Regions from separate parts of the Paenisporosarcina sp. FSL H8-0542 genome, predicted to be linked through region 2. Evidence: a T-box and tRNA genes for the amino acid it is inferred to sense, from the RefSeq annotation. Region 2 holds a T-box; the other holds one or more tRNA genes.
The links. A T-box is a leader RNA that pairs with one kind of tRNA and senses whether it is charged. The one in region 2 lies ahead of alaS (alanine--tRNA ligase), so its partner is inferred to be a tRNA-Ala.
Positions count from the first base shown of each region.

Region 1: it encodes a tRNA-Ala, which carries the amino acid that the T-box ahead of alaS (alanine--tRNA ligase) is inferred to sense. The anticodon was not compared.

Region 1 covers NZ_CP152050.1:3,018,241-3,029,174, forward strand. Annotated here, with positions in the region: gene MHH33_RS15175 (CNNM domain-containing protein) at 1-829, opposite strand, end outside; gene MHH33_RS15180 (dipeptidase) at 994-2,391, shown strand; gene MHH33_RS15185 (nitroreductase) at 2,451-3,029, opposite strand; gene MHH33_RS15190 (hypothetical protein) at 3,059-3,283, opposite strand; partial or broken gene MHH33_RS15195 (HD domain-containing phosphohydrolase) at 3,420-3,674, shown strand; gene MHH33_RS15200 (glycerol-3-phosphate acyltransferase) at 3,879-4,448, shown strand; gene MHH33_RS15205 (DegV family protein) at 4,566-5,423, shown strand; gene MHH33_RS15210 (amidase domain-containing protein) at 5,567-6,055, opposite strand; gene MHH33_RS15215 (site-2 protease family protein) at 6,393-6,974, opposite strand; gene MHH33_RS15220 (DUF6241 domain-containing protein) at 7,477-8,016, opposite strand; tRNA gene MHH33_RS15225 (tRNA-Ala) at 8,332-8,404, opposite strand; gene MHH33_RS15230 (DUF2804 domain-containing protein) at 8,481-9,512, shown strand; gene MHH33_RS15235 (hypothetical protein) at 9,715-10,320, shown strand; gene MHH33_RS15240 (S8 family serine peptidase) at 10,317-10,934, shown strand, end outside.
Region 2 covers NZ_CP152050.1:1,418,847-1,429,780, reverse strand. Annotated here, with positions in the region: gene MHH33_RS07585 (DUF1292 domain-containing protein) at 1-7, opposite strand, end outside; gene ruvX (Holliday junction resolvase RuvX) at 14-439, opposite strand; gene MHH33_RS07575 (IreB family regulatory phosphoprotein) at 443-709, opposite strand; gene alaS (alanine--tRNA ligase) at 800-3,427, opposite strand; T-box leader at 3,695-3,903, opposite strand; gene MHH33_RS07565 (HAD family hydrolase) at 4,019-4,669, opposite strand; gene MHH33_RS07560 (ATP-dependent RecD-like DNA helicase) at 5,151-7,595, opposite strand; gene MHH33_RS07555 (tetratricopeptide repeat protein) at 7,617-8,273, opposite strand; gene mnmA (tRNA 2-thiouridine(34) synthase MnmA) at 8,292-9,413, opposite strand; gene MHH33_RS07545 (cysteine desulfurase family protein) at 9,434-10,576, opposite strand; gene MHH33_RS07540 (Rrf2 family transcriptional regulator) at 10,627-10,934, opposite strand, start outside.

The DNA of each region.
Region 1 (10,934 bases), 1.6 Mb from region 2:
CGCTTACTGTTTGAACGACGAACAAGGGTTCACGGTCAATTAATTCGTGCAGTTCCATTGTTGGGTCCATTGACCATTCAATCAATGTTTTCGAATAGAACATGCCAACGATGTGATCCATACTCTCTTCGTATACTGGGTATCGCGTGTAATAATGTTCCAAAATGACGTCGCGTACTTCCTCGTATGTAGCATTTGTTGGAATCCCGACGATTTCCGTGCGGTGGGTTTCCAATACATCTTGTACATCTTTATGTGGAAAATCCAAAACGCCTTTTAAACGTTCAGATTCTTCTTCTTCGAAAGTTCCTTCAGTTGATGCGATATCAACCATCGAACGCAGTTCTTCTTTGGTAAGAGTCGCTTCTTTTACAGCACCTTTAGAGATAACGCGAATGAATACATTGGTAAACTTCGCAATCAAAAACGTCAGGGGGCGTAAAATTTGAACGAGAATTGCAATAAATGGTGCAACAATATAAGCAATTCGATCTGAGAATGTAACTGCAATCGTTTTAGGTAGCACTTCTCCAAAAATGATGATAATGATCGTCAAGATGGCAGTTGCAAGCGCAATATCCCAGTCATAATTAATTGCAATTAATGTTAAGATCGTCGGCATTGCTATATTTACGATATTATTCCCGATTAGAATCGTTGTTATCATGCGGTCCGGTTTCGCGATTAACAAGAGAAGTTTTTGCGACATTCTGTCACCTTGTTCTGCACGAAGCTGGACCTTCATCCTATTTACTGCTGTGAGTGCCGTTTCACTACCTGAAAAGAAAAACGACAACATTAAACTAATGGCTAAACCTATAAATTCCATTAACCGTGTTTCCTCCTATATGAGTCAAAAGTTTCGCTCAATTTTTAGTAGCCTTATCATAGCATATTCCGAAATCCCATGTCTCATTTCCAATATATATAACTATCAATAGAATATGATATACTATTTCCATTCTCGAAATTTTGTGAAAAGAGGGATTCCCATTGAGTCATTTACAATCATTGAACACATATTTTGAAACGAAGCGTGAAGAGCATTTAGACGAATTAAAACAGTTTCTGCGCATTCCAAGTATTAGTGCATTATCTGATCACAAAGATGACATGAAAACTGCTGCAGAATGGTTAGCTGAATCAATGAAATCAGTAGGTCTGGAAAATGTTTCAATCGATGAAACCAAGGGGCATCCTGTTGTATATGCAGATTGGCTGCATGCAGAGGGGAAGCCGACTCTTTTGATTTATGGACATTATGACGTACAACCAGTTGACCCTTTAAACTTGTGGGAATCCGAACCTTTCAATCCTCAAGTTCGTGACAATAAACTTTTTGCACGCGGCGCAAGTGATGATAAAGGACAAGTATACATGCATGTTAAAGCCGTGGAAGCATTGATGCAAACTGAAGGTACTCTTCCTGTGAATGTGAAATTCTGTATCGAAGGTGAAGAAGAAATCGGTAGCCCGAATTTACCTGAATATGTCTTGGCAAATACTGAAAAACTTGCGGCCGATATTATTGTCATTTCAGACACAGGTATGCAAGGACCAGGTAAACCAGCTGTTTGCTACGGCTTGCGCGGCTTAACAGGTGTTCAGATTGAAGTGAAAGGTGCGAAAAGTGACCTTCATTCCGGTCTATACGGGGGCGGCGTACAAAATGCAATTCACGCACTGGTCGAAGTGCTGGATTCTTTCCGTGATGCAGAAGGAACGATTCTAGTAGAGGGCTTCTATGATAACGTTCGCGCAATAACAGATGAGGAACGTGCTGCCTATGCAGAACTGGACTTTAATGAAGAAGCTTTAAAAGAAGAACTTGGTGTGGATGCCTTATTTGGTGAAAAAGGATTTACACATTTAGAACGTACGTGGGTGCGTCCTACTTTGGAAATCAATGGCGTTTTCGGTGGATTCTCTGGTGAAGGGATTAAGACGGTACTTCCTGCAGAAGCAGGAGCCAAAATTACATGTCGTTTGGTTCCCGATCAAGATCCTGATGAAATCGTTGAGAAATTAACGGCACATATTGAAAAGCATAAACCAGTTGGGGTAACAGTTGAAGTTACGGAGTTTGATAAAGGAAAACCATTTATCACACCTTTCGACCATCCGGCGATTCAAGCAGCTGGCCGTTCATACGAAAAAGTATATAATGTGCCAACTGCTTATGTCCGTGGTGGAGGCTCAATTCCGATTGTCGCTGCTTTTGATGAAATTCTAGGATTACCAGTCGTTCTTATGGGCTTCGGACTTGCTTCTGAAAATTTCCATGCACCAAATGAGCATTTCCATTTGGAAAATTTCGATCAAGGTCTACGAGTAATTGGCGATTACTATCATGAAATTGCACAATTCACTGCACAAGATTTGAAGAAATAAGACCATAAGAAAATCCCGGTTCTCGCAATCACTGCGAAGAACCGGGATTTTTTTAGTTTTTAGTCGTTTGAACCGAAAAATGTAACGAATTCCTCAACATCTTTGCGTGGTCTTGCTTTTGGCATTTCATCGAAATATCCAAACTGCAACATGCTGATGATGCGCTCACCTTGTTTAACCCCTAGTGCTTCACGGAATTTTGGAGCATCAATGAATGGCGGAGTTTTCCAACATGAACCGATTCCCAAATCCCAAGCAAGCAGTTGAGCATTTTGGATATAACAACTTGTAGCTGCATAGTCTTCCAACCGTTCTTTTTGACGGACGTCTTCATTAACAATGACAAATGCATATGCCCCTGGGGTAGTGAATTTCTTCATTTGTTTCGTTAACTCGTCTTCAGAAAGATCTTTCCATTTTGTTACGCCAAACTCTCGCAACACTGTATGTAGTTCATTCAATTCTTTCCCACAAGCGACAACCAATCTCCAAGGCTCACGATTTCCGTGATTTGGTGCCCATTTAGCTTCATCCAAAACTGTCATTAATGTTTCGCGTTCCACAGGTTGTCCGTTGAAATTTTTGACCGAGCGACGTTGAAGTATTGCTTCGCGTACTGATAAAGATTGTTCATTCATGTGTGTAAGTTCCCCTTTTCACTAAATAGTTAAAACCAAAAGTGTGCGATATCACCTAAAATAATTACGTGGAAAATCTGATCGACCATAATGCTGAGCCATTTGGCTTCCTGGCCTTCTGTTCTCATGATTTGTTTAACCCACCATGCAACAAATATACGACTGTCCAAAAATAAATGACTTAAGAACAGTAGAGTGATTGCACCCATTAGCAACAAACCAACTCCTAAGTGTGCAACAGCAATTACAGACATTATAAAACGACAGAATGAACCAATAAAGGAACAGATCGTTGCACGGTTGGCTCCACAATTTTAAAAATCATCAACTACAGACTATTGTAGCACATGGGATAGACCGAGTTGTCATTCCAGATAAAAATGGGATGGAAGTGGGTATCCGAACGGATTGAAAGAAAACGAGATTCATATTTACGGAAGAATCACAGCGATCGCTGATGTCTTCGATGCCTTATCAAGTGAACGGGTTTACAAACGAGCATGGCCCATTGCTAAAATATTAAATTATATAATGGAACAACGCGGGAAACATTTCGATCCGAAATTGGTTGATTTGTTTTTCCAAAACGTCGATACATTCTTGGATATTCGTGCTAAATATGCCGGAGAAAGTGAAGGAGACTGACGATGACCAAGACTGTTCCATTTCATGAAGAACGCGAATTTGAGACCTGCGACAAGTCGTAGGCTTTTTTGTTTGGGGAAAATATGAAGGTGCACGGTTTTGGAACAAAATCACAATCTTTATTGGTCCTCCCTATTTTAATTGTTATTTCCCAAACCCTGCTTTTCCTTCATAATAGAAAGAAAGCATTTTCGGGGTGTTCGCATGATCATTTATTTCTTGGCCAGCTATTTAGTGGGCAATATTCTGACCGCCTGGTGGGTAGGGAAATTGTATAAAACCGATTTACGCCACTACAGAAGCGGTAATTTAGGAGCGCGCAATGCAGGAGCCGTGATTGGCAATTTCGCATTTCTGCTCACTTTTTTAGGTGATGCATTGAAAGGTGTACTGGTAATCTTTGCAGGAAACTATTTCGGCTTTGCCGAATGGGCAGTGGCAATGGGTGGTCTGTTGGTCATATGCGGACATATCTTTCCTTTTTGGTTGAAAGGTAGAGGCGGAAAAGGCATTGCCACTTTCGTCGGAATTGGCCTGACATTCAATCTATTATTTGCATTGACGTTCATTATTGTCTTTTTACTGGTGTTTACGATCATTCGAAGTGCAACACTGAGCATGATTATAGCTTATTTTGCGTATATTGGATCAGTAATCTATTTAAATGAACTTCAAAACGCATGGCCAATCGTACTTGCCATACTTCTCATAATGTATCGACATCGCTTTGACATCAAACAATCTTTGGATGAACAAAAATGGAAACGCTCGTAACATTATGAAATGAATAGCTTTATTTCTGTTTAAACCATACACCATCGCGAGAAAATACTTTTCATGTTATAGTAATAAATAGTCGAAATTTTTAATTAAAGATAGGGTGTTTACTAGATGTCAAAAAAACCAATTGCATGGGTTGTGGATAGTACCGCTTATATCAGCGATACACTTGCTGCCCACCCCGATGTACATGTTGTACCATTAGCCATCCATTTTGGACAGGAACAATATGCGGATGGAATTGATTTAACTTCGGATGAACTTTATGATCGTATTCGGAATGCAGAAGAATTCCCAAAGACTTCACAACCAGCTGCAGGTGAATTTGCCAAACTCTATGAACAAATTAGTGAAAACTATGAAGCTATTCTGGCTGTGCATGTATCAGCGAAATTGAGCGGAACGATATCTTCATCCAAAACAGGTGCAGAAATTGCAGAAGTCCATATGGAATGCGTTGACTCTCTTGCTCTTTCTACAGGCATTACCAAACTTGTAGAACGCGGAATCGTTTTGCAAGAACGTGGAATGAAACTGGAAGAAATTGCAGCACAACTTCGTAACGAAGTGAAAAACTTGCGCAATTATATTTTAATAGGAAACTTGAACCAACTATATAAAGGCGGACGCATGAATGGCGTTCAATTTTTCTTGGGAAGCTTATTGCAAGTAAAACCGATCATCCAAATTACTGCAGAAGGTGAATTGAAAGCGTTTGATAAAGTTCGTTCCCAAAAGAAAGCGCTCAACTACTTAGTCGATAAAGCCGTTGCCGCTTATGAACAGGATAACGTACGTTCGATTGACCTGATGCATGGCAATGTTGCGGAGCAAGCGGAAGCATTGAAAAACCTGATTCAAGAGAAAGTACCCGGCTTGGAAGTTCGCGTAGGTGCCATCAGTTCGGTCCTGGCAGTTCATGCTGGTGAAGGCACAATCGCTATATTATGGCACGTACCAGCTGAATAGAAAAGCGAAATTTTAGTCTGTCGCCGGTGCTGGAAGCAAGGGTTCCTTTGCTACGAGTAACCGCAGGAACAGATTGGTGCTTGTAGCTAGACATAGCAAAATGTAAAAGAGTAGAAAAACCCTTGGAAAATCCAAGGGTTTTTTCATGTGAACGAATCTTTAATATGAAAGAAAATATACCTCGTATCATCTGAATAAGCCGGTGACGTTGTATAGCGCCAATTCCTTTGGCGTGCGAAAACCGTATGTGCATTGACAAGTGGCTCACCGTTTTCATTGAAGCCCGTCACGATGGTCGTGTGATCAAATCTGCCGTCACCCTGGAAATCGTAACTGATTACATCTCCAAGTTTCAACTCCCATGCGCTTGCTACTTTTACTGCCTGTAAACCGGTTCTGGATGTTTCCAAATACCATCGGAGTGCATGTGAGGTACTCCAGCTGAAGCTCCACGTGCCTCCTCTAATCCACCACCCTTTATTACGGTTTGGATAGCCACGCATTGGCGCTCCTCCTGCACGCAAGCACTGTGAAATGTAATTCGTGCAATCGACATCAAATACAGGATAAGCTGGATTATTGGAGTTCCACCATGTATTTGCATAATCCACTGCTGCTTGACGGTTGTATATAGAAATCCCTCCTTACGGAGAGAGTATGTATAAAACGAAAGAAATAGAAGATTGGAGAGGAATATAGTTGAGAAGAATCGTATTTGGTAGCATCGTGTCGATTGGACATGGAAGACTGTGACTATCCATCATTCTTCGCAATGGATTCAGACTCGCACTCGCTATTTTTGCCATTCCATTTATCATTCTGTAAGGTATTCCCGTTAGTTATGTGACGATGAGAGGCAGTCTATATGCGCTTATTTTCATTCCCCTCTCCCCTTAGTTTTACCCCATTAGAAGCTTTTCTGAAGCAACAAAAAACCACTCTTATATTACGAGAGTGGCCTTCCGATTATCATTCATAAATAGAATAGAACAAATTCATTACCATATCTATACTGTTTCCGATGAATGGAAACAGTGTACTATCCCCAATCGGTGTCAGTACCACAATTAAAAACAAAATGGAGCCGTAAGCTTCTAAGGGCACAAGTTTCTCTTGAATTTTAGCAGGAAATAAACTGGAAATGATTCGATACCCGTCCAATGGTGGTAGTGGTAACAGATTAAATACGCCTAACACTACATTCAACATGACAAAAACATTTAGAAATTCATCCATTGTTTGATTTTGAGGAGAAAAGTAAAAAATGCTAAACCCAATAAACGCCAGGACAAAGTTACTGAGAGGGCCAACCAAACTAACAATGATGGATTGTATACGTCTCGTTGCGAAATAAGCAGCATTAACTGGAACAGGTTTTGCCCAACCAAACCCCGCTATAAAAATCAAAAGTGTACCAGCGATATCCAGGTGTTTTAGTGGATTAAGAGTTACCCTTCCCTGTCTTTTTGCCGTATCGTCTCCAAATACTGAAGCCATCCAAGCATGCATAAATTCATGCAATGTAAAAGCAATTACCAATGTAATGAGCACAAATGGGATCTCTTCTAATGAAAATGCAAAAAACTCTATGTTGTCCGCCCGCTTTCATTTCATTCTTTTTACAGTGAATGAATAGGCACATCATCCATCTTTCACTGTTACACTAATGTACCATTTCACTCACTGGATTTCACTAACCCTTTTCTATATATGTCCGTTTTTAACAAAATAATCCTCTTATTTTCCCATCACATATAATAAACCCTTTTTCTTAGGCTTAAAATGATATCGTATTCAGCTATTAAATATCGGATTGAATTGAAAGTGATTGTTTTGGCCATGGAATTTCAGAAGCTCGGTGTCAGCCGTTAGGCAAGCCTTTTTATGCCAACAATGAAAAAGGGTTCGGACTTGGCTTAATGCAACCTACAAAGTCATTGAACATCATCATGGAAAAGTAACCATTGAAAGTAATGTTGGCGCTGGTACCCAAGTTGCCGATTTCCAGTTAACATCCACTTAGAAAAGGCATTCACGAAAGTGAGTGCCTTTTTTATTCGTAATATTTTTCAATAAATTGTTTTTCTTCTTCATAACTGAGAATTCCCGTAGCCCTGCCGACAGTCCCTCCCTGCATAGTCCAAATCGTATTGTGATCTTTATCTATTTGTGTGAAATCATTTTCCGCCCATCGATTAAGAATACTTATATAACGGCTTTTATTTTGATAATCACCATTTTCTACAACTTCTTTTAACCTTGCCACTCTTTCAGCGGTTAGCGGGAGAAACCCCCACTTTTCTTCAGCCTCGATTTTCTGATGACTCATTTGATGAATCACTTGTCCGACTTGAAAGTCAGGCATATCCATCGGAAATTCTTCTTCCACAGGCATATTTCTCACTTCTTTAACTTCAATAATTTTCCCGCCATCTTCAGTCGTTTTTTCCATAATGGTTCCGTCTTTTTTTATGATAGGTGCTTCTTGTCCATAAATAGCGTACAGGATAATTCCCACGACTGATAAAAAAGTGAGTATTAACAATCCTTTTTGGATTTTGGTCAATTTAAATGGTCCGCTAGTTTCCTTCATATTCCCCTCCATAGAGACACTGAATTAAAATTTTTAAAAGGTAATATCTACATTTTACTGTAAGAAACTTACATCATAAAGAGATTTTTCAGATAATTATGTATAAAACTATAGTTCTGAAACGAACAACAAAAAAGACTTACTAAATCTGATTCGATTAAGTAAGTCCATATATTAATTTTTTTACCATTTCAATAAAAATACAGCTTATTATGATTACAAAATCAATAATACAGCTCCACAATAATCTCAATATGTTGTCATTTTAACAAAACAAAAACCACTCAATCCATTGATATGAGTGGTTTTTGTAGATGGAGTATATCGGGTTCGAACCGACGACCTTCACACTGCCAGCGTGACGCTCTCCCAGCTGAGCTAATACCCCTTTATCAAAATATTTGGTACAATAATTAGTATATAGCATGATAGTTAGTTGATACAAGAGGCGAGAGGGTGGCGAAATGCAAAAAGTGCGACAACATGCAGAGCGTGAAATTATTACGCCCATTGCATTATGCGATTCGAAAGGAAATTTGAACCCTGCAGCAATAGGTTTTTCCCGAAAACCGTTAATCGATAGTAATTTATCCGGACATTTTATGCGCAAGAAAAAATGGAATTACTGGTGTGTGTATGGTGAAGATATTTTATTTTCAGCAAGCATTCGCCATTTGGATTACGCAGCGGTTTGTTGTGTATATTTCCTTGATTATGAAACTCAACGCTTTTTTGAGAAGACTATTACGATTCCATTGGGTCAACGTGTACAAATGCCGAATCAAGTACTTGAAACTGTGAAATTTTCAAATAATGAAATGAGTGTTCAGTTGTTCCATATGCAAAATGAAACGCATATGACGGTTACCATTCCCGACTTTGATGGTGATTTGCTCCATGCGGATTTACATATTGAGCATCCTGAAAATGACGATACTTTGAATGTCGTCATTCCGTGGAATCGTCAACTCTTTCAATATACGGCCAAGCATCATACTCTACCGACGCGCGGTTTTGTGAAAATTGGGGACAAGCGTTATTCATTTAATCCTGAAGATAGCTATGCCGTGCTGGATTATGGTCGCGGCGTTTGGTCAAGAAAAGCTTCGTGGAACTGGGCGATGGCCTCTCAACGTGTTGGCAAACAGCGCATCGGCCTTAACTTAGGCGGAAAATGGACCGATGGAACAGGTATGACGGAAAACGCAGTATTTGTCGATGGTCACATGTCAAAAATCTCGGAAGATGTCATTTTTTCTTATGATGATACCGATTATATGAAACCTTGGCATATCCGGTCCAAATTTTCACGTGATGTCGATTTGACGTTTACCCCATTTTTCAAACGTGAAGCGAAGATAAACGCTCGTCTCGTCACATCAGAAATCCATCAATTAGTCGGTTACTATCACGGCTTCGTTTATTTGGACGATGGCTCTCGCCTACCTATCACACAATTGCTAGGAAGTATCGATGAGCACAAAGCTAAGTGGTAATTAGTAATAGAGGAGAGCACTTCTGTTCCTCAATAATGGTACAAGAAAAAAATATATGCTTTGCACTATCCAAGCATTTTTCCTATTTAGGAAATTCTTGCTGATGGTGCTTTTTTTATTTTTGTTATTAAAAACATTTCTTTTCACTTTGATGCCACATTGGCTCATGTCCTTAAGCATAAAATAATTCATCTAAAGGAGGATGAATATTAAGAAACAATTAAAGATTTTCTTATTTGCGTACATATTCTTTTGGCTGCCTGCACAATTTGCCGGAGCTGAAGAAATAAAAGTAGAACCGAAAATTTCTAAATTCAACATTGAGGCATTATTTGATGATTCCAAGGACTTTTATAGTAATCAATTAATTGTAAACTTCAAAGCTTCAGCTACAGGGAGCGAAAGGAAACAAATTCTGGACTCTGTAAATGCAAAAGAACTTTCGAAACAAGTAAATGGAAGGTTCGCCCTGGTTTCAACACCAAAGAGCTCTGATTTATCCGCAGTGGCGAAGGAATTATTGAAACATAAACAAGTCGAATTTGTTGAACCAAACTATCAATTGGAAAATACGTTTAGACCAAAGGATCCATCGTATTCAAAACAATGGCATTTAAAGAAAATTCATGCCTCCAGTGCTTGGGATCAAACAAAAGGAAGTTCTGGAGTTATTGTTGCTGTAATTGATGAAGGTGTTCAAACAAATCATCCTGATTTAAAAGGAAAATTTGTCTCTCCTTATAATGCAGTAACCGATGAACCTCCTTTTATTCTGGAGACCATGCAACACATGTTGCAGGCATTATAGCGGCATCCTTCAATAATTCGGGAGGTGCCGGAGTCGCCCCGAATATTAAAATCATGCCAATCAATGTTTTTACAGGGGATTCCGCGAGTAGCTATGATGTTGGTGAAGCCATTATTTATGCTGCTGACCACCATGCTGATATCATCAATTTGAGTCTAGGTGGGAGCTATACCTACGCAATGGATTACGCCACACAATATGCAAAAGCAAAAGATGTATTGATTATTGCGGCTGCAGGTAATGAAAGAAGTTGCGAATTGAGTTATCCCGCTGCACTTGATGGCGTTATTGGGGTTAGCGCCACTGATTCGAATGACGAAATTACCGAGTTCTCAAATTATGGAAGTTATATTGATTTAGCTGCCCCTGGCGAAGGTATTTTTTCTTCTCTTTCCGGAAGTAAATATGGAGCATTGGACGGGACGTCTATGGCGGCTCCCGTTGTTTCAGGAGTTGCTGCTTTGGTTCTTTCTAAAAATCCTTTGTTAACCTCTGATCAGCTAGAAAAAATCCTAACTAAGTCTTCAGTCGATTTATACCATAGAGGCTGGGACGATTTTTATGGATATGGTCGCGTTGATGCATATCGGGCACTTCAATTCACTACTTCAGCC
Region 2 (10,934 bases):
GGTCCATGGGTAATCACCTCTTAATAGATTGACTATCTAGATAGCCTTGTAAAATCATAACTGCAGCCATTTTATCAATGACTTCTTTACGTTTTTTCCGACTGACGTCAGCACTGATAAGCATTTTTTCCGCAGCGGATGTCGTTAAGCGTTCATCCCAAAGATAAACGGGTTTTTCAAACGTTTGACGCAATAATTCCGCGTAGCGTTCAGAAGCTTCGGCACGTGGTCCAATCGAATTGTTCATGTTTTTCGGATATCCTACCACAAACGATGATACTTCGTGCAACTTCATCAACTCGGCAATACGTTCCAATCCGAATTTTTCATTTGCTTCATCAATTTTGATGGTTTCGATCCCTTGGGCGGTCCAACCGAAAGCGTCACTGATTGCAACACCAACTGTTTTCGTCCCAACGTCCAAGCCCATTACTCTCATAACTTATGCCTCGTTATTCTTCTTGATGTAGAACTTTACAAGTTCTTCTAAGATTTCATCACGTTCAAGCTTACGGATTAAATTTCGTGCATCCTGGTGGCGAGGAATATATGCCGGATCACCCGAAAGTAAGTAGCCGACAATTTGATTGATTGGGTTATACCCTTTCTCTTCAAGCGCCGAATGGACATGAAGCATAACTTGCTTCACTTCTTGTTCCATGGACTCTTCCGGAAAATTAAACTTCATTGTCTTGTCAAATGAACTCATGATCAGCACCTCGCTTTCGGAGTAAAATCTGATTGTCTTGTACAAGCATATTTTTGTTACTTGTTAAGTATAACCGATTTCAACTTTTTATTAAACGGATTTGACATAATCATACACAGATTGTAAAGCTCCATCAAGTTTCGACGAATCTTTCGCACCAGCCATTGCCATATCGGGACGACCGCCACCTTTGCCGTCGCACTGTTCGGCAACAACTCTTACGATATTTCCAGCATGATATTTTCCACCTGATAAATCACTTGTGACACCAGCAATTAACATTACCTTGTCGCCTTCTGAAGCTCCAAGGACGATAACCGCTTCATTCATCTTCGTTTTTAAATCATCCATCATTTGACGCAGTTGGTTGTTGTCTTTTGCTTGAACACGTGCAGACAATACCGTTACACCATCAATTTGCTGAGCCTTCTCCAAAATCGAAGATGCTTGGCTATTTGCAATTTTTGCTGATAATGATTCATTTTCACGTTGAACTTGGCGAAGTTCCTGTTGTAAGCCTTGAACGCGAGCCACTACATCTTTTATATTTGCTTTCAAAGCTGCAGCTGCTTCTTCTAGGATACTCTCTTCTTCTTTAACAAGCTGGTATGCGGCTTTGCCTGTAACTGCTTCGATACGACGTGTACCTGCGCCAATTCCGCTTTCACTTACTAACTTGAAGAAGCCGATTTGTGAAGTATTGCTTACGTGACATCCACCACAAAGTTCAAGTGAGTATTGATCAATTGAAACGACTCGTACGATATCGCCATATTTTTCACCGAACAGTGCCATCGCACCCATTTGTTTCGCTTCATCGATACCATGATAGCCTGTAACTACTTGAATGTCTTCCCAAATTTTCTCGTTCACTTGTTGTTCAATAGTTAACAATTCTTCTTTTGTTACTTGACCGAAATGAGAGAAGTCAAAACGTAAGCGATCAGGACCAACGTAAGAACCTGCTTGATTAACATGTGTCCCAAGCACATCTTTTAACGCTTGATGTAATAAATGTGTCGCTGTATGGTTTTTGACCGTTGATTTGCGCATTGTCTGATCGACTGTTGCTGTTACGTCAGCTTCAACTGAAAGCTCTCCTGATTCAATCACTACGGTATGAAGATTTTGACCATTTGGTGCTTTTTGGACATCTTTCACAAATCCTTTGAATAAATCATTTTCAATTGTTCCGTGATCGGCAATCTGTCCGCCACTTTCTGCATAGAAAGGCGTTTGGTCAAGTACGACTTTTACTTCATCGCCTTCTTGTGCAAGCTTGACAAGCTCTCCATCTTTTACAATAACCAGAACTTTTGAAGAAACGGCCATTGTATCGTAACCAATAAATTGACTTTCTTCTTTAATATTCCCTAATACTTCTGACTGCACCTGCATGGAATCAACATCTTTACGAGCTGAACGAGCACGTGTACGCTGAGCTTCCAGTGAAGCTTTGAAGCCTTCATGGTCAACGGTCATGCCTACTTCTTCTGCATATTCTTCCGTCAACTCGACAGGGAAACCGTATGTGTCGTACAAACGGAAAGCATCGCTTCCTGGAATGATTGACAGTCCAGCTGCTTGCTGCGTTGAAATAACATTAGACAAAATGCCAAGGCCGTCTTGTAATGTCTCGTGGAAGCGCTCTTCTTCATTTTTAATAACGCGCATAATGAACTCTTGTTTCGCTTCGACTTCTGGATAGAAATCTTTCATGATTTCGCCAATAATCGGTACTAGGTTGAACATGAATGGACGGTCAATTCCTAGATTTTTACCAAAACGTACTGCACGGCGTAATAATCGACGTAATACATAGCCCCGGCCTTCATTTGAAGGAAGTGCGCCGTCACCAATTGCAAAAGCAACCGTACGTGTATGGTCTGCAATGACTTTAAACGCTAAATCATCTGCACCACCATTGCCATACGTTTTACCCGATACTTCTTCGGTTTTTCGAATGATCGGCATGAATAGATCTGTATCGAAGTTCGTTGGTACATTTTGCACAACACATGCCATACGTTCAAGACCCATACCCGTATCGATGTTTTGTTTTGGAAGCGGCGTATACGTGTGATCTGGGTTATGGTTGAATTCAGAGAACACCAAGTTCCAGATTTCCAAGTAACGGTCGTTTTCTCCGCCTGGGTACATTTCCGGATCCGTCATATCGTTGCCATAGTTCTCGCCACGGTCGTAGAAAATTTCCGAGTTTGGACCACTTGGACCTTCTCCGATATCCCAGAAGTTCCCTTCTAAGCGGATGATGCGAGCTTCTGGAATTCCGATTTCGTCGCGCCAGATTACGTATGCTTCTTCATCCTCCGGGTGAACTGTAATCGATAATAATTCCGGGTCAAATCCGATCCATTTCTTATCCGTTAGAAATTCCCAAGCCCAGTGAATCGCTTCTTTTTTAAAGTATTCACCGATCGAGAAGTTTCCTAACATTTCAAAGAATGTATGATGACGAGCTGTTTTACCGACATTTTCAATGTCATTCGTACGAATTGATTTTTGTGCATTCGTGATGCGTGGATTGTCAGGAATTACACGTCCATCAAAATATTTCTTCAACGTTGCCACACCACTGTTGATCCAAAGTAGTGAGTTATCGTTAATTGGTACAAGTGGTGCACTTGGTTCTAGTGCATGACCTTTTTCAATGAAAAAGTCTAAATACATGCGACGGATTTCTGCTGCAGTTTTCATCAAATATTCCTCCTTCAATTTTAAAAGCATAAAGCGCTGATTCAGCTTGACACCATGAAATGTTGAACAGGCTGCTCTAATCCGACTCTGGTGCTGGAGCATCTGAATCCGAAAACGCGTTTTCGAATGAAGATGTGAAGCTTAAGAGCGGATTGGCCTGTAAAACTAGACACCGACCTTTTGAGTCGTGAGTCAAGAAGCCTGCTGGCGCTACGGGGAAGAGCTGGTCCTTAAAGCTTAGACAATAGAAAAAGCCCTCATCCCTAAAAAAGGGACGAAGGCTTCAATTCGCGGTACCACCCTAGTTACAGCAAACGAATTTGCTGTCTCTCGATTATGCCTTAACGCGGCTTACGGCAGTGATTAGCTGCACTCAGGAGTAGCTTTCCATAACATCCACTTGAAGGTTCTTTCAGCCAAGGAACCTCTTTCTTTTGCAAGCTTCTCAAATGTACTTTCTCCATCAACGTTTTCATTCATTTGTTAGAATTATAAAAAACAATTACGCATGTGTCAATTGACTTTTATTAAGTGCATGCAATTTACTCAATTTTAATATTTTCATCTTGACGAGAGGTAAGGCTGTTATTTCTATAGTAACTCTTTCAGAAGGAGATCCAAAGATTGATCTGCCATCGAAGACAACCTAAGATTGTAATCTTCAAACACTAAATTGGTTGTTACCGGATTTGGGAAAATCACACATTTCAAACCTGCCGCACGTGCTGCCTTCAAACCGTTCAATGAATCCTCAAAAGCGACAGCTTCCTCTGGTTTCACACCCAATGATTCAATGGCTTGCAGATAAAGTTCTGGATCTGGTTTAACAGTTGAAACATCATCACTCGTCTTGATTACTTCAAAATAATGAAGAATACCAAGCTGAGTTAAATAATTTTCTACCCAACTTCTTTTTGAACTGGAAGCCAATCCTATTTTAAGGCTCGCTTCTTTAGCTGCAATTAAATAATCTTCTACACCGTCTCTTAAAATTGGCTGACCAATCTTTTCATGAAATCGTTGGGATGCCAATTCTCTGACCTCAGAAATAGTGGACAACTCTTTTATATTGTCCACAATATATTTATCCAATACAGTATCATCAGTACCAATCACTAACGCAAACTGTTCAATGGTCAAATTCACCTCGAATTGATACAACGCTGCCTTATACGCTTCAAACCATACCGTCTCTGTATCAATAATCAGCCCATCAAAATCGAAAATAACTGCTTTTATCATCATGCACACCCTCTTTTAAGATTTTATTTTCTCGGCTAATTGATGTTTATCTAAATTGACTTATAAAATAAAAAGGCTTAGGTATGTAAACTTTCCAATTGATGCAACGCACTTTCATGTTTCGAAGCTAGCGTAGCGATGCAGAAACAGAAACAGAAACTGTAGCAAATGTTTTTGGAGCAGATTCCTTACCATATAAAATATGATTAACAACTGTAGAAAACCTAAATACGAAGAGTTCATTTGCAACTAGCATACCGCAAGAAAGAATATGGTCAAAGGAGTTTGACCATATTCTTTGCGACGAGTAACCGCAGGAGCAGCACTTTCGGAGAATGAGACCACAAGTCTATGGTTTTCATGCTTGTTGGCTCATGCGGAACGTGCGGCCAGCGCAAATGTACGATAATCAATCATACGGTGTTAAAGAGCCAAAAAAAACACACGTTTTACATGTGTGTTTTTTCAAGGTTCATATTTATCATTCAGCAATTTTTTCTAAAAAGTCATAAGGCGTGGTGCCGTTCATGCCAACTAAAGGATGAATCGTCAAATGGTTGGAGGCCGTCAATGAAATTTCCTGGTCGTTTCCCTCTATAAGTTCATCAGTAACTTCATTGTCTTCGTTCTCGACAGTTGGTTCAGTCACAGACACTGCCTCTTCACTCAATCTTTCCTTCAATGAAGTCAGTCTTGCCAAATCATCATTGCGCTCAATGCCAAATTTAAAGACTTCAGCGTCTCCACACAAAATGAGGAAGTTTTTAGCACGTGTTATTCCTGTGTACAGTAAATTGCGTCGCAGCATTTTCATGTAACTGCGAACGACTGGCATGATGACAATCGGGAACTCACTGCCTTGAGATTTATGAATTGAGCAACAATAAGCAAGCGTCAACTGTCCTAAATCATTACGCTGATAGGTCACTTCTATCCCTTCGAATGAAACGATCAACATGTCCTGCTTTTCGACATTTTCACTGGCTTTAGAAATGCTGATCACTTCGCCCATATCCCCGTTATACACTTGGCTTTCCGGCTGATTGACGAGTTGCAGCACTTTATCACCTATGCGATAGATCGTTTCACCGAACACAATTTCCTTGCGTTTCTTCGTGTCATTCGGATTGACCATTTCCTGAATCATTTTATTAAGTGCATCAATCCCAGCAGGACCTTTATACATCGGTGCGAGCACTTGCAATTCTTTTATCGTATGACCTTTTGCTAAGGCACTTTTGATGACTTGTTCAACCACTTTTGCGATTTGTTCCGGCCCAGCTTTAATGAAAGAACGATCGCTCGTTTTGTCGATTAAATTGGTCGGTAACTGGCCTTTTTTCATTTGATGGGCAAGTTCAATTATGGACGATCCGGCAGATTGACGATAAATGTCCGTCAGTTCCACTGTCGGAATCCTCTTAGACGCAAGCAAGTCTTTCAGAACTTGACCTGGTCCCACAGGAGGCAATTGATCCTGGTCACCTACGAATATGACTTGTGCCCCTTCAGGAATTGCCTTTAATAATTGATGGGCAAGCCATGTGTCAACCATCGACATTTCATCGATAATAATCAGGTTGCCTTTGATGTCCCGTTCTGTTTCTTCCTCTTTTTCCTGGCCAGTGAATCCAAGTAGACGATGGATTGTCATGGATGGGAGACCCGTTGATTCATTCAAACGTTTTGCAGCCCTTCCAGTTGGTGCCGCTAAAATAATCGGAAATGGTTCCTGTTTTTTTGCGTATTCTTTTGGATCGAGCGTCAGACCATGCAATTCAGCGTAAACTTCCACAAGTCCCCTGACGACGGTTGTCTTCCCTGTACCTGGCCCACCTGTCAGTAGCATGACGGATGCATTCATCCCGAGTTCAATAGCAGCTATTTGCGTCTCAGCATATGAAACACCTAGTCTTTCTTCAGCTTCGCCGAGCGCTTTTCGAATTTCAGAAGTCGGGAAACCTGTTCGTTCTTGTTGTTCCTGAATCAACGTTTCCAGTTTGGAAGCGATGCCCACTTCGGAAAAATATAGCGAAGGCAAATAGAACCGCGACATTTCCCCAGCCAATTTTCCTTCCTCGACTAGTTCCATGCATGCTGTTGAAATCGCATCGTACGGGACTTCTTCAAATTGGCTGGACTCCAGCAATTGCTTAACGCTCGGTAAAATATGCTCCGCATGCAAATAAACATGTCCTTCACTGAGCGAAGCAGCGTTCAATAAATGGAAAACGGCCGCTTTGATTCGGTCTGGGTGTTTACCGGTCATACCAAGTTTGGAACCCAGTTCATCCGCACGGTGAAAACCGATGCCTTCCACGTCTTCAATCAGTCGAAACGGATTTTTCATCAACACGTCTATCGTTTCCTCACGGTAGGTCTGGTAAATCCTCATCGCCAGTTGTGGACCAAATCCCCATTCATTTAATTGAATCATGACACGTTCCAAGCCGAGGTTTTGCTCAAGCGTCATACGAATGGTTTCTTTTTTCTCTTTGGCAAGTCGTGGAACGGAGTCAAGTGCTTCAGGGTCATCCAAAATGATTCGGATTGCATCTTTCCCAAGTTTCTTGACAATCGTTTCGGCCGTTTTACGTCCAATTCCATGAAACAAATCACTCGACAAATAATGAATGATGCCTTGTTCGGTCTCCGGTACATCTTTTGAGAAAGTTTCCACTTGAAACTGCGTTCCGTATTTTGGATGCTGTTTGATCTGGCCTGTAAAACGATACGCTTCTTCATTCATCAAAGGTGGGAAGTAGCCGGTTACAATGATTTCTTTATCTTCATATGTAGAATTTGTTTCGTTGATTTTAAGTTTCACGATGGAGAATAAGTTAGTGGCATTATGAAAAATGGTGACGACAGGTTTGCCTGTAATATACATCGCTTCTTGTTGAAATAAATCGATTTGATTTGGCAAAGCTGTCGCCTCCTAGAATGGTTATTGACTTAATGCAATCATGTCGTACACATAACGTGCCTGTTCGAAATTCGGTTGCAACGTATACGCCTGTTTCAAATGATACAACGCATCATTTGTGCGGTCTGTGGAGACAGCGTACAAAACGCCCAAATTGTAGTGGGCATCTGCATTGTTCAAGTCTTCATGAATGACATACATAAATTCTGGTTCAGCTTCCTTGAACATTTCAAGAGCTGCCAATCCGATGCCGTAAGACAAGCGGATTTGTACATCTGTTGGCTCAAGTTCAGCTGCACGCTGTAAATAAGGCAGTGCAAGTTTAGGGTTCCCCAATCGTTCGAAGCATTTCCCTAACATGAAGTAAGCGTCAGCACCTTGAATGCCAAACTGAATCGATTTCTCATAAAGCTTCGCCGCTTCTTCGTAACGTTCCTGCTCGTAATATAAATTAGCCAATCCATAAAAAGCTGTCGCTGCTTTTTCATCCAGAGTAATAGCCTTTTGGAAGAAGCGTTCAGCACGTTCTGTTTCATTCATGCGTGCCAGTAAGTTTCCAAAGTTAATATATCCAAGTGGGTTATTCGGCTCTTCTTCAATTGCATTATTGAAATGAACAACAGCTTGTTCATAATCTTTGTTTTGAATGGCTGCAATGCCAAGTTCCAATTCTTTCATCTTCTCACTCCTCGTTCATTAGCCGACGTATGTCAATTTTTTTCCGTTCTTTATGACTTCGTCAATTGTTCCGCCACCAAGACATACATCACCGTCATATAAAACGACTGCTTGTCCAGGGGTAATTGCACGGACAGGCTCTGCGAAAGTAATAACCGCGCCGTTGTTTTCCGTCAATTCCACATCAACTTTTACGTCTTCCTGACGGTATCTGAATTTCGCTGTACAAGAGAACGTATTGTCTTTTTTCTCATTCGTTGTAAAACTCATGTTAACAGCTGTCAATTGATCAGAAAATAGCGCTTCGTGATGAATGTTTTGTCCGACCAGCAATTCGTTATTCTCAAGATTTTTCCCTAGAACAAACCACGGGTCGCCAGCTCCACCAATCCCTAAGCCATGACGTTGACCGATTGTGTAATACATTAGACCATCATGACGGCCCATAACTTCCCCGTCCATTGTTACCATATTCCCCGGCTGTGCAGGCAAGTATTGGCTCAGGAATTCCTTGAAATTGCGTTCGCCGATAAAACAAATGCCTGTTGAATCTTTTTTCGTTGCTGTTGCCAATCCAGCTTCTGCAGCGATTTGACGAACCAATTTCTTTTCAAGATGACCAATTGGGAACATAACTTTCGATAATTGTTCCTGATTCAATTGATTCAAGAAATACGTTTGGTCTTTATTGTTATCCAGACCGCGAAGAAGTTGGGTTTCTTCATCCACTTCCTTGACTTGAGCGTAATGTCCGGTAGCCAAATAATCAGCACCCAAACTGATTGCATGCTCAAGGAATGCCTTGAATTTAATTTCTTTATTACACATCACATCTGGATTTGGGGTTCTACCTGCTTTATATTCTTCCAAAAAGTAAGTGAACACTTTATCCCAATATTGTTTCTCAAAATTCACTGCATAGTATGGAATGCCGATTTGGTTACAGACCTTGATGACGTCGTCATAATCTTCCGTTGCTGTACATACGCCATTTTCGTCAGTATCATCCCAGTTTTTCATGAAGATTCCGATGACATCGTACCCTTGTTCTTTCAATAAATAAGCTGCAACGGACGAATCAACGCCACCCGACATGCCGACAACGACACGTGTTTCTGCAGGACTTTTTAATTGTTGCATCTCTTTCACCTTTTCTACATTTATTTCACAAGTCTATTTAATACGGCGGCAGTTTTCGTTGCTGCTTCCGTTACATCGTCAAGTGTTATTCCATAACCAAAGCTGAAGCGGATAGAATTACGAAGTTCATCCGCATTTTCTCCAAACATTGCGACAAGCACATGGGATGGATCGATGGATCCTGCTGTACAAGCTGAACCGCTCGATACAGAAAGTCCAGCCATATCCAAATTCACCAATAGTGCTTCCACGTCCGTCCCTTTGAAGCTGACGTTTAAAATATGCGGAAGAGTCGATTGTACATTCCCGTTAACTTGGAATGCAATTCCTTTGTCTTCCCATGTGGAAATCATTATTTCCTTAAACTGTTGGTACAGTTTTCGTTTTTCATCCATTGACTGCTGTGCAATCGATACGGCCTCTGCGAAAGCAAGTACACTAGGTACATTTTCAGTTCCCGCGCGACGTTTGCGTTCCTGCTGTCCACCAAAAAGCTGTGGTGATAATTTTGTTCCTTTTCGCTGATAAAGGAAGCCAATTCCTTTAGGTCCATTGATTTTATGTGAGGAAACAGACAATAAATCCACATGAAGATCATCCACTGATATTGGCATCAATCCGTATGCTTGAACAGCATCTGTATGGAAAGTAGCCTGGTGGTTTTTCAACAATTGGCCAATTTCTACAATCGGTTGAATGGCCCCTATTTCATTGTTTCCAAGCATGATGGTCACTAAAATGGTATCTTCACGAAGTGCTTGTTTAAAGTCTTCTACTGACACAAGTCCTTGTTTATTGACAGGTAAATAAGTCACGTCAAATCCTTCTTGTTCTAGCTTTTCACATGCATGCAAAACGGCATGATGCTCAATTTGAGACGTGATAATATGTGAGCCAAGAGATTTACGCGCATATGCTGTGCCGAAAATCGCCAAGTTATCCGCTTCCGTCCCGCCACTGGTCAAAATTATATCCTGATCTTTCGCACCAATGCTATTTGCCAAAAGCTCACGGGCTTGATCCAACTGTTTTCGGGCTTCCCGGCCAGTCGCATGTATACTTGATGGATTGCCATACGACTGTTCCATCGTGTGGACTAATTTCTCAATGACTTGCGGATGTACGGGCGAAGTAGCTGCGTGGTCTAAGTAAATTCTATTCATGTCGAACTCCTTTTTAAAGGTTGTTCAAAAATCGTTTTTTGAACGCACACTTAAATGTAATACATGTATCCGTCATCTGATGACGTGTCACTGAATTTAGCTAAATCTTCAATCGTTGTAGTATCCAGAACGGTTTTTACGGCATCACGAATGCGAAGCCACAATTCTCGTTGAGGAGGAGCTTCATTTTCAATGCCTTCCACCGGTTGAATCGGTCCTTCCAGTACTCGGATGACATCACCGGCAGAAATTAAATGAGGTGGCTTTGAAAGCATATATCCACCGTGTGCTCCGCGAACACTTTTAACTAGGCCAGAATTACGAAGCGGTGAAACCAATTGTTCTAAATAAGCTTCCG